Linked DNA regions of Methanococcus vannielii SB. The main gene of each other region encodes a partner of the protein of the gene in region 2 in a complex. Links are inferred from orthologs where the notes say so. Each region holds a gene or a part of one and is shown on either strand. Other genes may lie near its edges.

Region 1 (3,981 bases), 410 kb from region 2 along the record:
CGGACTAAAGACCTGACGTCTTTAAATTATAAAAAATGCAAGTGTGGAAGAACTACTGTAAGAATGAATAAAATTAAAGGTAGAAGCGACGACATGTTAATTATTAGGGGGGTAAATGTATTCCCTTCACAAATTGAAAGTGTACTTGAAAGTATTGAAGAAATTGGGCCACATTATGAAATAATTGTTACAAAAAAAGGCCATATGGATGAATTAACAATAAACATTGAGCTTGCCGATGGAAAGTTTCTTGAAACGTACCGCTGTCTTGAACAGATAAGTAAAAAAGTAGACCATAAGTTAAAAACTGTTTTAGGATTGAGTTCAAAAATAAATATAGCCCAACCCAGAACCTTAGAACGGTTTGAAGGAAAAGCAAGACGGGTAAAAGACTTAAGAGATAACGAATAATCCAATAAATTAAACTTTTTTAAAACATTTATATTAACTAAATTTTAACTAAATTTGATTATTTTTTAACATCATAATTTCTTTTTATGTTTTAAATTTTTATATAAATAAAAAAAGAATTTTGTATGTGATTATTTTTTAAGAGTATTTCTTCTCCAGTGTCTCATTTTTGGGTGTTGCTTAACGCTTCCTTTTGTTCTTGCAATTGCAAACATAGGAACTCTCCTATTTTGTTTTAAAGCTTTTGCAAGTCTTAATTTTTTACCCAAAGGTTTATTTCCTGCCATGCTTTCACCTTTCGTGCAAATCTAGCTTTAAGTACTATTAAGCGCTTTCATGATACCATAGCTTAATTTTAAACTACAAGTATCTTTTTAAGCCAGTAACTCTCGATTGAATATGTTTTGGAAAATAAGAAAGTGGATTTTCTCCCCTATTTCTTATTATTTCCCTTATTTCCGTTTCGTAATCGGACTTTAAAAGATCTTCACTTTCAAGTTCGGATATTACGAAATAATTATTTACAAGACTCCGTATGGTTTTGTGGCCAAAACCCATCAAAGGAGTTACGTATTCAATATTTTTTCTCATTTCCAGACTCTGAATTTCAGAATGGGTTAGTTTTGGAACCCTATCATCCCTTCTCGTCCCATCAGCAATTACGCAGTATTTTTCTGAAAGAATATCTAAAACGGACTTGTGTAAAAATTGTATCCCGTTTCCAGGATAGCCGTCTTTTAAAATCATGTCCACAGATTTTTCAATTAATTCCATATCAAGTAACTCGACTTCGTGTGGAAAGCCAATTACATTTGCAGTTTCCCTTGCATGAAGATATGAATCCATTACTCCAAAATTCACAGTTATTAACTGGATTTCGTAGCCTAAATTATGCAAAATTATGGCAGAAAGGGAACTATCTTTTCCACCACTAAATAAAACATGAGCTTTCATGAATATCATTATCTTCTAGTTATTGTAACTTCTCTTTTTGTAGATTTATTCATCTCGTATATTTTATCGAGAAGTCCCTTAAAGTACTCATCAGTAAGCGGAACCGGAAGCCTACCTGCTTGAGCAAGTTGTATCAACTGAGATTCCACCTGCCGTGCAAATTCCGGTTTTGCAAGTTTTATTCTTGCTAGCCTAGACCTTGCTTCTTCAGAAAGGATTTGCCTAAGTACTTTTTGTTTTTGCATTTCATACTGCATTTGTTGCTCTTGCATTTGCCTTTGATACTCTGGATCTTGGGCTTTTGCTTGCATTTCCTGCAATTTTTTTTGTTTTATTTCTTCTGGGTCCATTTAAAAAACCCCCGAATAAAAAGGTAAATTATTGTGATAAAGCTTCTTTTACTTCTTTTGCAGTGTTGTCAACTAAGGATTGGCCTTTTGGTGCAATAATTCTTCCGCCTTTTTCCGCTTTAGCTAATAAGTTTTTAGCTTCTAAAGCTTGGAATGCTGTTCTGATGATGTTACCGCTACCTTTAACGGTTCTTTCAGGTGCACTTCCCCGGTTCTTTCTTCCACCGTAAGCGCTCCTTAATCTTTCAACGCCAACTGGTCCATTCATGTAGACTTTTCTTAAAATAGCAGCACATCTTTTGTACCACCATTCTACATCGTCTGGCCTTCTTTCTTTATGAGCACCAGTTTTAACAAACATTGCCCATTCTGGCTCTTCTACGCCCATTTCTTTTAACTTCTCTGCTAATTTTGCAATCAATTCATTAGCTGGTACATCGTAAACAGTTACCATGCAAACACCTCAATATTTACGTTCAGTTCATCCTTTTGTAACTCATATCTGGATAACCTGGACAATTAACGGATTCATAAAAATCTTTAAAATCCTTAAGACCGAGCAATCTTATTATAATAATAAAAACATGTATATAATATTTTCCCATGTTTGTTAAAAATCTTAAAAAAGCATAAAATAGAAAAAAGATTAAAATACAGGCTTTATAGGTATTTAACCGATTATTTCCGGAGGAGTGATTTTTTTGACCGTAATCCTTCGAATTCTTCGATATATTTTTCCTGCTTAATTTTCTTTGTTCCATACTTTTTCCAGCCTTCTTTCGGCTTAAAAATAGTTATTACATTTCCTACCAAACTAATTACTTCTGCACCAGTCTCTTTGGCAATTTTCTCTGCCATTTCAGCCTTATCTTCACTTTCAAGTGCACTAGTTCGTATTTTAATTTTTATAAGGCTCTTATCTTTTACTTGCCTTTTAATTTCTTCAATCGTTTTATCCATCCCTTCTTTTCCAATCCAAACAACTGGCTCAATTTCATGGGATTGTGACCTTAGAATTTTCTTAGCTTTAGATGATATTTTTATTTCAGTATTATTTTCAATCATATTCTCGCTCCTTTTCGGTTAAATATTGTTTTTAAAGCCTCAATTAATCTTTCAATTAAAACAGTAAACTCATTACAGTAATCAATAAATTAATCTGTCCGCTAAGCTATTTAAAATATCATATATATAATGTACAGTTAGTCAACATAGTATGTTATTTAAGTATAAAATAGTTTTGATGGTGCAGGTAAGTAAAGACCTGGTTTACTCATTTCCTATTATTTAAGCCATTAAGAGGCTGGTTATATGGATGTAATCGTGAACAATAACAAAAAATCTGGAAAAACTCTTAAAGATGTTATTTCAGGAGAATATTATGTAGATGGGGCAAATATTGTTATAATAAAGGAAACCCGGACTGAAACTGAAAAAGAATCAAAAAAATACCATATAAAGACCACAAAAGGCTCTTTTGTAATTGGAATAAGTGATGAAAATGAAACTGTAAACTTTTGGAATGAAAACTATAAATCCTTTGAAAATAAGCCAATCATCTGGAAAAGTGTTTCTGATGTTGCTTTTGGAAATATTGAAATAGATCTCGACATAACTAGTGAAAAGAAACATTTTAAAAAGTGGGACGTTGTACTTAGTGTTTCCGGCCTTGATAAATCGGAAGGAAATTTAATATTTGTTCAAAGGGATACCTCAGAAAGTTATGGGCTTAAAAATCCAAAAATAGGTATTTTAATCGGAGGTAAACGAGTTCTAAAAGCACTTACATCTAATGACTTGATTGTCTCTATTGAAAGAATTCGCGAGTCAAAAGAACATGTTAATTACCTCTTAACTACAGATTTAAATTTAAATCTTGAAGAAGGTTGGAAAATATATACCTACTGCACTGTAGAGTTTAACGGACCTTCAAAAAGTGTTGAACATGCCCTTGCAATTTTAGAGAATGGGACATTTGAAATTTCGGAAAATACAAATACGTATGTTACTGACTGTAGGCTTCAAACACTATTAATAGATGAAGAAAATCCTGAAGAAAGAGATAGGGGCACTATTACAGTTAGAAATATCGGTAATGGTGTTGGAAAGTTATATATCTACCAAGAAAGCCGTGTTTCATCGCTTTCACATACGGTTGTTGGAAAAATCAATAACGGTATTGAATTAATTGACTTTTCAGATAAGGGGCGAATTTCTATAAAATCTAACCCTGAACGATTAAATGCGGTTGGAAAAACACAGAAAG
Region 2 (3,945 bases):
TTTGTAACCCATTTTAACGAGTTCTCTTGAATGTGCTGAAACTAATACGATGTCTCCTTTTTCATCGTATGCCATGAGCTGAGCAATGATGTTATTTAAGGATTTTCTAGCAACTAATCTTGGTTTTCCAGATAAGAGTAATCCCAATCTTTGTCTGAAGTCGGTTTTTCCTTCTCTTCTTCTTCTAAAAGGAACTCTATGTTTGGCGTTCTGTGCCATAATCATTCCTCCTTAAATTGAATTATTCAGCTAAAATTCCATGTTCTTTCATGTATAATTTCATGTGGTTTCTGCTTCTGAATGCGCCACCTTTGGCCATTCTGTATAATTTTCTGTATGAAGACCTTTCAATTTTCTCATTTTCTCTTAATTCTTTGAGAAGGGTTCTTAATGGCCGAATTGTGTTCATCCACTTTTCTTTTTTAGGTGTTCTTGCACCTTTAGCTCCTCTTCTAGAGCCAGGTCCTTTTCTCTTCCCCTTTCGCTTCTGCTCTTGGACTTCCTTTTTTCTAGCGCTGCTGATACCTTTTTCTTGTTTTTTAACAATGATTCCATCGTTAATTAAAAGTCTTATGTCATCTTTTGTGATTGCCATTTTGACTTTTTCCAAGTTTTCAGGATCAACCCATACTCTATCAATACCGCAGTCCAAAACAGCTGCAGCGATTCTTCTTTGGGTAGATACATCCATAATATCACCTTAAATCTTAAGCGAAATTATAAACTTAAGAATTCTCCCTGTTTTTGTTTGGATACGTTGAATACTCTGATTCCGAGTTCGTTAGCTTTTTTAACAATTTCTATTCTTTTTCTTGTACCAACTGCAGATGCAATTCTTGCACCTTGAGTTTTAGGGTTTAAAGCAGCTAACTGTTTTACGTTGTTAACAATAATGTCTTCTAATCCTGATGGGTGTAACCCCCTAACTAAAGCAGGCCCTCTAAAACCTATTTTTACAGGGGAAAGCCTGTATGTAACTTGAATTCTCTGTCCACTGTGATGTCCAGTAGGTCTTCTCCACATGGTTCCAATTCTTTGGAATCTATGTGAGTCCTGTCTTTTGAATTCAGGTCTTTTTTGTTTCATTTTGAGTTTTAATCTCATTAATCTTTTGAATTCACTCATGAGATCACCTTACAATACTTTTCCTGCTTTTTCTACAATGTAGATACCATCTTGGAAAATTCTTGTGTCTCTTCCTTTAACTTTGGTAGCTTGCTCGATATTTGCAGCAGTTTGACCAACAAACTCTTTGTTAGTGCCACTTACAATAACTTCTTCACCGTTTACTTTTACAGTAACGCCTTCCATGACTTTTGCGGTTCTAGGATATTTTTCCCCTAAGAAGTTGTCGATAATTACCGTGTTTCCTTTAAATGTAACTTTCATTGGGAAGTGAGCGTATCTGATTACTAATTTGTATTCAAACCCTTCACTTACTCCTTTTATCATGTTTTGAATGTGTGACCTGTATGTTCCAACCATTGCGGTTTGATTTTTTTTAGGGAACGTACTTTCAACTACAACTTTTTCATTTTCCATTTTTATTTCGATTCCAGGGAAAGCCAATTCTCTTTTAAGTACTTTCGCACCTGATTTAACAACAACTTCGCTGCCATTAACTTCAACACTGACGTTTCCAGGAATTTCGATTTCTTCCCTTATTAAAGCTGCAACTGGCATAAGAATACCTCCAATTAGTCCTTAGTATACGTAGGAAATTAATCTTCCGCCTACTCCAGCAGTTCTAGCTTCGTCATGTGTCATTAATCCTTTTGGAGTACTTACGATTAATAATCCGAAACCTTTAGCTGGCAAGTATCTCTTTTCGAATTTTTCGAATTCTTGGTACTTAACTGCGTATCTTGGCTTTACAGCACCACATTTGTTGATTTGTCCGATTAAATCAACTTTGTAGACGCCTGCTTTACCATCTTCAATGTATTCGAAGTTTCCAATGTATCCTTGATCCTGCATAACTTTTAAAACTCTCCCAATTAATTTTGAAGCAGGTTTTAAGTAAGCTACGTTTTTACCCACACCTTCGCAGTTGGATACGTGGTTTAATGCGTTTGCAAGAGGGTCCATTAAACTCATATTGTTACCTCCTTGTCCTTAGTCGTACTTTTTAAATCCTAATTTTGGTGCTAATTCTCTGAAGCATTGTCTGCATAAGTCTAATCCGTATTTTCTGATGATTCCTGGCCCTTTTCTTCCGCATCTTTTGCAAACTTTTGAACCTTGGCCATATTTCGTCTTAAATGGTTCTTTTGTCATTTTTTCACCTATTCCATAACTACTTCAGCACCGAATTTCTTCTCGATGTACTCGATAGCTTCTTCTTTTTTAACCAAGTGTTTCGCTGGAATGTGGCTTCTTTTTAACTTTCTAGACTTTACTCTGTACCCTGGTTTTTCAAAGGTTACACAAATGTCCATACCATAGATTCCAACTGTAGGGTCATATTTTTGACCTGGAAAGTCGATGTGTTCTGGAACACCGAATGAGAAGTTTCCTACTTTGTCAAATGAGGATGCATAAAGAACTTTTCCTGACACTTTGAATGCAACAAATGCATTTTCAAGGAATTCTTCCGCATTTTTACCTCTTAAGGTAACTTTCAATCCAATAGGTAACTTTTTTCTGATGCCAAATGCAGGGTTTGTTTGTTTTGCCAAAGTTCTTACTGGTGCTTGGCCGGTTAATGTTTCAATAACTTTCGCACCTATTGTTAACCTATCGCCAGCCTCTCCAACACCGAAGTTAACTGTAACTTTCTGAATTCTTGGTTTTTTCATAGGCTCTTTTTCCCAAACTTCTTGGAATGACATGTTTCGTCCTCCTCTAATTTTATGGGTATTACATTGAGATTACGGGTTCATCCTGACCTACAATGAACACATAAGGTTTAATTGTTTTGAATTTTTCTCCGTCCTTATTTTCTAAGGTTACGATGTCAGAGTACAATGTTCTTTTTTCAACTTCAACGACTTTAGCAAATTCTCCTACGTGTTTACCGCCAGTGATGTATGCTAACTTCCCTTCGTTAAATTCAACATGTCCTACAACTGCTTGTTCAGGTAATGAAACTAAAACGCTATCTCCAGTTTTGTAAATGTCTTCTTCTGCTTTTAAAGCATTTGCAACTTTTACAATTTGGTTTCTACCATCGTGAAGGTTCAACTGGATATGGCCACCTTTAATAACAGTTTTATTCACGATTTTGCACAATTTTACGCCGGTTTTTTCAGTCTTTTTCAAACTGATTCTTCCATTTTCGTCAAATAATACAAGGTAATTTTCGTTAAGTTCAGGAATTGATAAAACATCCATTAATCCTACAGGGTGTTTGTATTCTTTTCTCTTGACGCCGTCAATTAAAATTTTGCCCATTTGGATAATTTTTTTAGCTTCTCTTGCATTATCAGCACATTTTAAAGTATCTCTTACAATTAATAATAACGGCAAGGATTTGTCCATTGAATGTGGTCCAGGTGATGGTCTCACAGTAAATGTTCTTTCTTTTCTAGGAAGTTGCCAATTTGCTGGAGCAGCCAATCTTTTAAGATGTTTTCTAGGTCCTTTAATTGCCATGCTCGCACCTCTTATTTATTTGATGTTTTAAATCTCTTTTCGTCTGAATCTTCCATTTTTGTAATCATAACGTTTGATGGATGAATTGGGTACGGCGTTTCTTTTCCATCCTGCTTTTTGTTAACTACTCCTTCAACAATAATTTTGTATCCTGAATAGTTGACTTTTGAAACTTCGCCTTCAATTCCTTTGAAACTTCCACGAAGAACTTTTACAGTATCTCCTTTTTTCACAGGTAGGGCGTTTTTACCGTATTTTTCTTTTAATGCTTTTGATAACATTGCAGACATAACGCTATTTCTTAAATGTAATGGTGCGTTGTAGAGTGCTTTTCTTTGTTTTCTTGGCTGT
Region 3 (4,236 bases), 250 kb from region 2 along the record:
TTTATTATTAAAAACTTGTTGATTCCAATTTTTTTGGAATGTTCAATCATAATCTTTATGTATTCGACTACTTCGTTTGGAGAATTATGGATTCCGTGTTTTACGTAACTGTATTCGGTAGATGGAATTACTACTCCTAAAAATTTAGCCCCCGTTAAAATTGAAACGTTTAATCCAATATATGATGCTATTTTTGCATCGGTATCTATTGGTAGGGCTGAGCCATGATTTTCAAGAAAAGATCCAAGTGCAATAATGCCAATTTTATGGACTTCTTCGTTTAAAATATTCCCTGAATTATATCGTAATTCCATTTTATCCATCTATTTTTTTAAAGATTTTTTGAGCATTCTCCGGTATTTTCCATATTTATCTACCGGGGAAAACCTTGGAGGTTTGACAGTACCTGCTTTTTCATTACAGTCAATACAGTACTCTTTTAAAGTATATTTGCCACATTTTGGACATTTTTTCATCTGCATGGTATCGATTACTCCTCTACCCTAACAAAACTACCCTGTCCGCCCTTGTAGTCTTTAATATACTCAATTGCTTCTTCTGCAACTCTTCTTAAAACTTCTTCACCACTCTTATAATCTGGTGCAATTACTTCTATCCGGTATTTTGGAGCCCCGACATACGTAATATTCACCTTAACGTCTTCGTAAGGGTTTGCTTTGAAAGCCTTTTTAAGACCGTTTTTAATTACTTTTACCCCTGAAGGTTCCGTGGTTGTAAGTGTAAGAATTCCATCGACTTTAACGTTTGAAAGTTCGATGTTTTCACATGCAACTTCATAAATCATATCTGCCCATTCTTTAGAAACCGGAGTTTCGAGTTCATCTAATACTTCTTTTCCTTCAATTACCATTGATTCAAATGCATCGTAAAGTTCACCGAATTTATCAACTAACAAGTAACCTACAGCTTCCCATCCATCTTCAAGGGTTTTTCCAAGCTTTTCAGATGCAAATTGGAGTAATTTTTCAGCTCTTTGGAATTTTTTCCATTCTTGAACCTTAGATTTTTTTTGTTGGTCAGTTGCACGTTTTAAAGAAAGGTCTATCTGGTTTTTACCGGGATTTACCCTCATTACCTTTGCAACTACTCTTTGACCTTTTTTAATGTGGTCTCGTATATTTTTAATCCATCCTGAAGACACTTCAGAAATATGAACCATTCCCTCTTTTCCAGGGTACTCTAAAAGCTCGATAAATGCACCAAATGCTTTCACATCAGTAACATTTCCAATAACAATATCTCCCTCTTCAGGAAAATCTTTCCGCATAAGTTCCACCTTGATTAAATTATAAATAGCATACTGACTAGTTTATACACAATATAGTATTTAAATACTTATAAAACTATTCAAGCTATTTTAAAAATTTTTGAAAAAAGAAAAAAGATTTACTGTAATACTTCTAAAATCTTTGCCTTAATTGCCCCTTTTGAGGCTTTTGGTTCAGCAATGATTTTTCCGCATGATGTACACTTTACTTCAGTTGCAGGGCATCCAAATATAACCTGTTCGTTGCTACAGTCTGTACACTGAACTTTTAAGAATCTGCTTTTAGGTTTTGAGATTAATTGCATTTTTTCTCACCGTTTTTCTTAATTAGTCTACCAATTCAAAAATCCTTGCTCTAAAGCCGCCGTTACTCCTTTCGTGCATTTTTCCACATTCTGCACATTTGTATCGTAAGTCCAATTTTTTAATTGGCTTAGCTCCACCTGGTAACGGTCTTGGGTATCCTCCGTACCCCGCAGTTACTCTTCTAAACTGCCTTTGGCCCCATTTCAATTCACTAGCTTTTCTTTTTTTAGCTTTCTCTACTGTATGGGCAGTATGCTTCTTACAGTATGGACAGTACCTTTTTATCTTTTTTTTCATCTTCATGGACATTCACCCGTTTAACCACATTGTGTTTCTCTAAAATCTTTGAAAATTTCCTATCCAAAGAGATAATGTCATTCTTGTTTAAAATATACTGCAAATTCCCGTCCGTAAAGCATGGGAACTTAGTGATGACTCTTACAATATCAATATCACTTTCAGTATTTATAGGTTTTGGTTTTTGACATGCACCTTCATTTTCATGCCCCGTATCTAAATTAAGCTGATTTTTAAATTTTTTTTTATCAATATCCTCTTTTTTATAGATATCTTCAATATCTAAGCGACCAAAGAGGATATCTTCAATAAATTTTAAAAGCTTTTTTTCATCCTTTGTAGTATTATTTGGGCTTTCCTTGAGGCAGTTAATTTTGTAATAACGAATGTTTAAAAGTTCCATTAAATAATATTTCGTCCTTTCAAGTTTAAAATTGTCGTCTATTGTTTCAATATATTTTTTTGCATCAGGGTAAAAATTTTCAGGTAATTCCCCTAAACCCTCTTTTAAAAATTCGTTAAAAAATGCATCCCTTATTTTTTTATACATGTCTTTCACTTTTTAAAAATCAAAGTAATAAAGTTAAATTAAGATTCAATTCTTGGTGCAAGTAAAAATACAAGTTTAGAACCGCTAACTTCATATTCAATTTTTACAGGCATGTCTGAACCTAAGTATATTTTAAGAATATCTTCTGCTGAAGTTGATTTTGTTAAATCTTTTAAATAGGCTAAATTAAATGTGCTTTTCGAAGGTTCTGACATTTTAAATTCAGTTAAAGTTTCATATTCGTCATTGTTATTTTCAAATACAGTTTCACTCTGGTTTAAATCACCTTTTGAATAGATTACAAATTTATCTTCATCTACTTTAAGAGTTATGTGATCGTTTACTAGCTCCGCATCTTTTAATGCTTCAACAAATGCCCCTGCCTTAATTGAAACCTGATTTGGATAGGATATATCTGGAACTTTTAAATTACTTGATGAAACATCATATAATGCAATTGAAAACTTTCTTGTAACATTACTTTTAAAAGTAACATTTAATTTATTTTTTTCATCATCAAGCTCCAAAATTAGCTTTTCATCCCCCTTACTTCTTGCAATTATCTTTTTTAATGCTTCTAAATCAATACCAATATCATGAATATCTCCCTCATAACTCTCAAAAACTTCTTTTGGCATCCCCATACTTACGAGGGCAACGTGTGATGGATCCATTGCACTTGCTTTAATTCCGGTTTCATCTACTTCAAAACAAATTTCGTCTACTAGGTTGCTTGTCGCATTTATAACTTTTTTAAAATCCCTTGAATTACATGTAGCTTTAAACATCTATTCACCAGTTAGTTTTATCTGTATGAATTATTACAAACCTATTTTGTACAAAAATATATATGGTTTTTTAAGTGATTTTTATAAAAATTCAAAATTACTGGCCAGAAACAAAGTCCCAAAAAGACTTTATTGCACTTGGATTTCTTGGTTTTTTACCCTTTACAAGGTATAGGTATCTTGTAAGGTCTAAATCTTCAATCGGCACTATCTTTAATTGCCCGGATTCAGCTGCTTTTCTTGCAGGAATTTCTGAAAGAATACTTACCCCATAACCTTCGGAAACTGCGGTAATTATTGAAGAAGTACTTCCAAGGCTCATTACTATGTGTAAATCCATCATTGAATAGCCTTTTTCTTGTAATGCATCTACCAAAATTTCTCTAGTTCCCGAACCTATTTCTCTATCAATATAGTCTTCTTTTAAAACGTCTGCAAGTTTTGCAACCGATTTTTTTGAAAGAGGGTGTTCTGATGGAACGATTAATACAAGCCTGTCTTTTCCGATTACTATACTTTCATATGTTTTATCGTAAATATTCCCTACTGCAATTATATCAACTACCCTATCCTCTAAAAGTTTAAAACACTTTTCAGAATCAGTAATCTGTATTTGAAAAGAAACATCCTTATATTCTTTAGTATAGTCTTTAAGTATACTTGGAAGAAGGTGTTCTCCAGGTGTAGTACTTGCTGCAATTTTTATTACTCCTTCAGGATGTTCATGGAGTATTCTCATCTGTTGCTTTGAGTTGTTTATACTTTCAAGTATTTTTTCGGAATTTTCATAAAGGATGTTTCCTTCAAGCGTTAAATCTACACCTTCAGGAGTTCTTAAAAATAGTTGTGCATCAAAATACTTTTCTAAAACAGATATGTGGTTACTTACTGTTCCTTGGGTAACACCAAGTTTTTTTGCAGCCTTAGAAAAGCTTTTAGTCTTTGAGGCGTAAATAAATGTTTGAAAATAACTAATTTTTGGATCCATAATCTATCACATTTGCCTT

Evidence for each region.
Region 1: MEVAN_RS03695 (region 2) and MEVAN_RS05975 share a complex: the UniProt entries of both Methanocaldococcus jannaschii proteins name them as parts of the 30S ribosomal subunit. The link is inferred for Methanococcus vannielii SB from one-to-one orthologs.
Region 3: MEVAN_RS03695 (region 2) and MEVAN_RS05165 share a complex: the UniProt entries of both Methanocaldococcus jannaschii proteins name them as parts of the 30S ribosomal subunit. The link is inferred for Methanococcus vannielii SB from one-to-one orthologs.

Annotation. Positions count from the first base shown.
Region 1 is NC_009634.1:1,175,244-1,179,224, reverse strand. Bases 457-3,175 are described here. They hold MEVAN_RS05975 (30S ribosomal protein S19e), read right to left. Parts: upstream 2,170-3,175; coding sequence 1,744-2,169; downstream 457-1,743. Other genes in these bases: mmp3 (methyl-coenzyme M reductase-associated protein Mmp3), read left to right, coding at 3,027-3,175; yhbY (ribosome assembly RNA-binding protein YhbY), read right to left, coding at 2,394-2,777; MEVAN_RS05980 (DNA-binding protein), read right to left, coding at 1,374-1,715; MEVAN_RS05985 (DUF7411 family protein), read right to left, coding at 772-1,365; MEVAN_RS05990 (50S ribosomal protein L39e), read right to left, coding at 543-698. In the rest of the region: MEVAN_RS05995 (phenylacetate--CoA ligase family protein), read left to right, coding at 1-411; more of mmp3, read left to right, coding at 3,176-3,981. UniProt on the Methanocaldococcus jannaschii protein: May be involved in maturation of the 30S ribosomal subunit.
Region 2 is NC_009634.1:768,693-772,637, reverse strand. The notes cover bases 697-3,379. They hold MEVAN_RS03695 (30S ribosomal protein S14), read right to left. Parts: upstream 2,278-3,379; coding sequence 2,116-2,277; downstream 697-2,115. Other genes in these bases: MEVAN_RS03685 (30S ribosomal protein S4e), read right to left, coding at 2,860-3,379; MEVAN_RS03690 (50S ribosomal protein L5), read right to left, coding at 2,286-2,831; MEVAN_RS03700 (30S ribosomal protein S8), read right to left, coding at 1,705-2,097; MEVAN_RS03705 (50S ribosomal protein L6), read right to left, coding at 1,135-1,683; MEVAN_RS03710 (50S ribosomal protein L32e), read right to left, coding at 718-1,125. Also shown: MEVAN_RS03720 (50S ribosomal protein L18), read right to left, coding at 1-219; MEVAN_RS03715 (50S ribosomal protein L19e), read right to left, coding at 242-691; more of MEVAN_RS03685, read right to left, coding at 3,380-3,594; rplX (50S ribosomal protein L24), read right to left, coding at 3,606-3,945. UniProt on the Methanocaldococcus jannaschii protein: Binds 16S rRNA, required for the assembly of 30S particles.
Region 3 is NC_009634.1:1,023,000-1,027,235, forward strand. Bases 1-2,974 are described here. They hold MEVAN_RS05165 (30S ribosomal protein S27e), read right to left. Parts: upstream 1,594-2,974; coding sequence 1,408-1,593; downstream 1-1,407. Other genes in these bases: arfB (2-amino-5-formylamino-6-ribosylaminopyrimidin-4(3H)-one 5'-monophosphate deformylase), read right to left, coding at 1-323; MEVAN_RS05155 (RNA-protein complex protein Nop10), read right to left, coding at 324-482; MEVAN_RS05160 (translation initiation factor IF-2 subunit alpha), read right to left, coding at 491-1,288; MEVAN_RS05170 (50S ribosomal protein L44e), read right to left, coding at 1,616-1,897; MEVAN_RS05175 (hypothetical protein), read right to left, coding at 1,854-2,441. Outside these bases: more of MEVAN_RS05180, read right to left, coding at 2,975-3,229; MEVAN_RS05185 (selenium metabolism-associated LysR family transcriptional regulator), read right to left, coding at 3,327-4,217.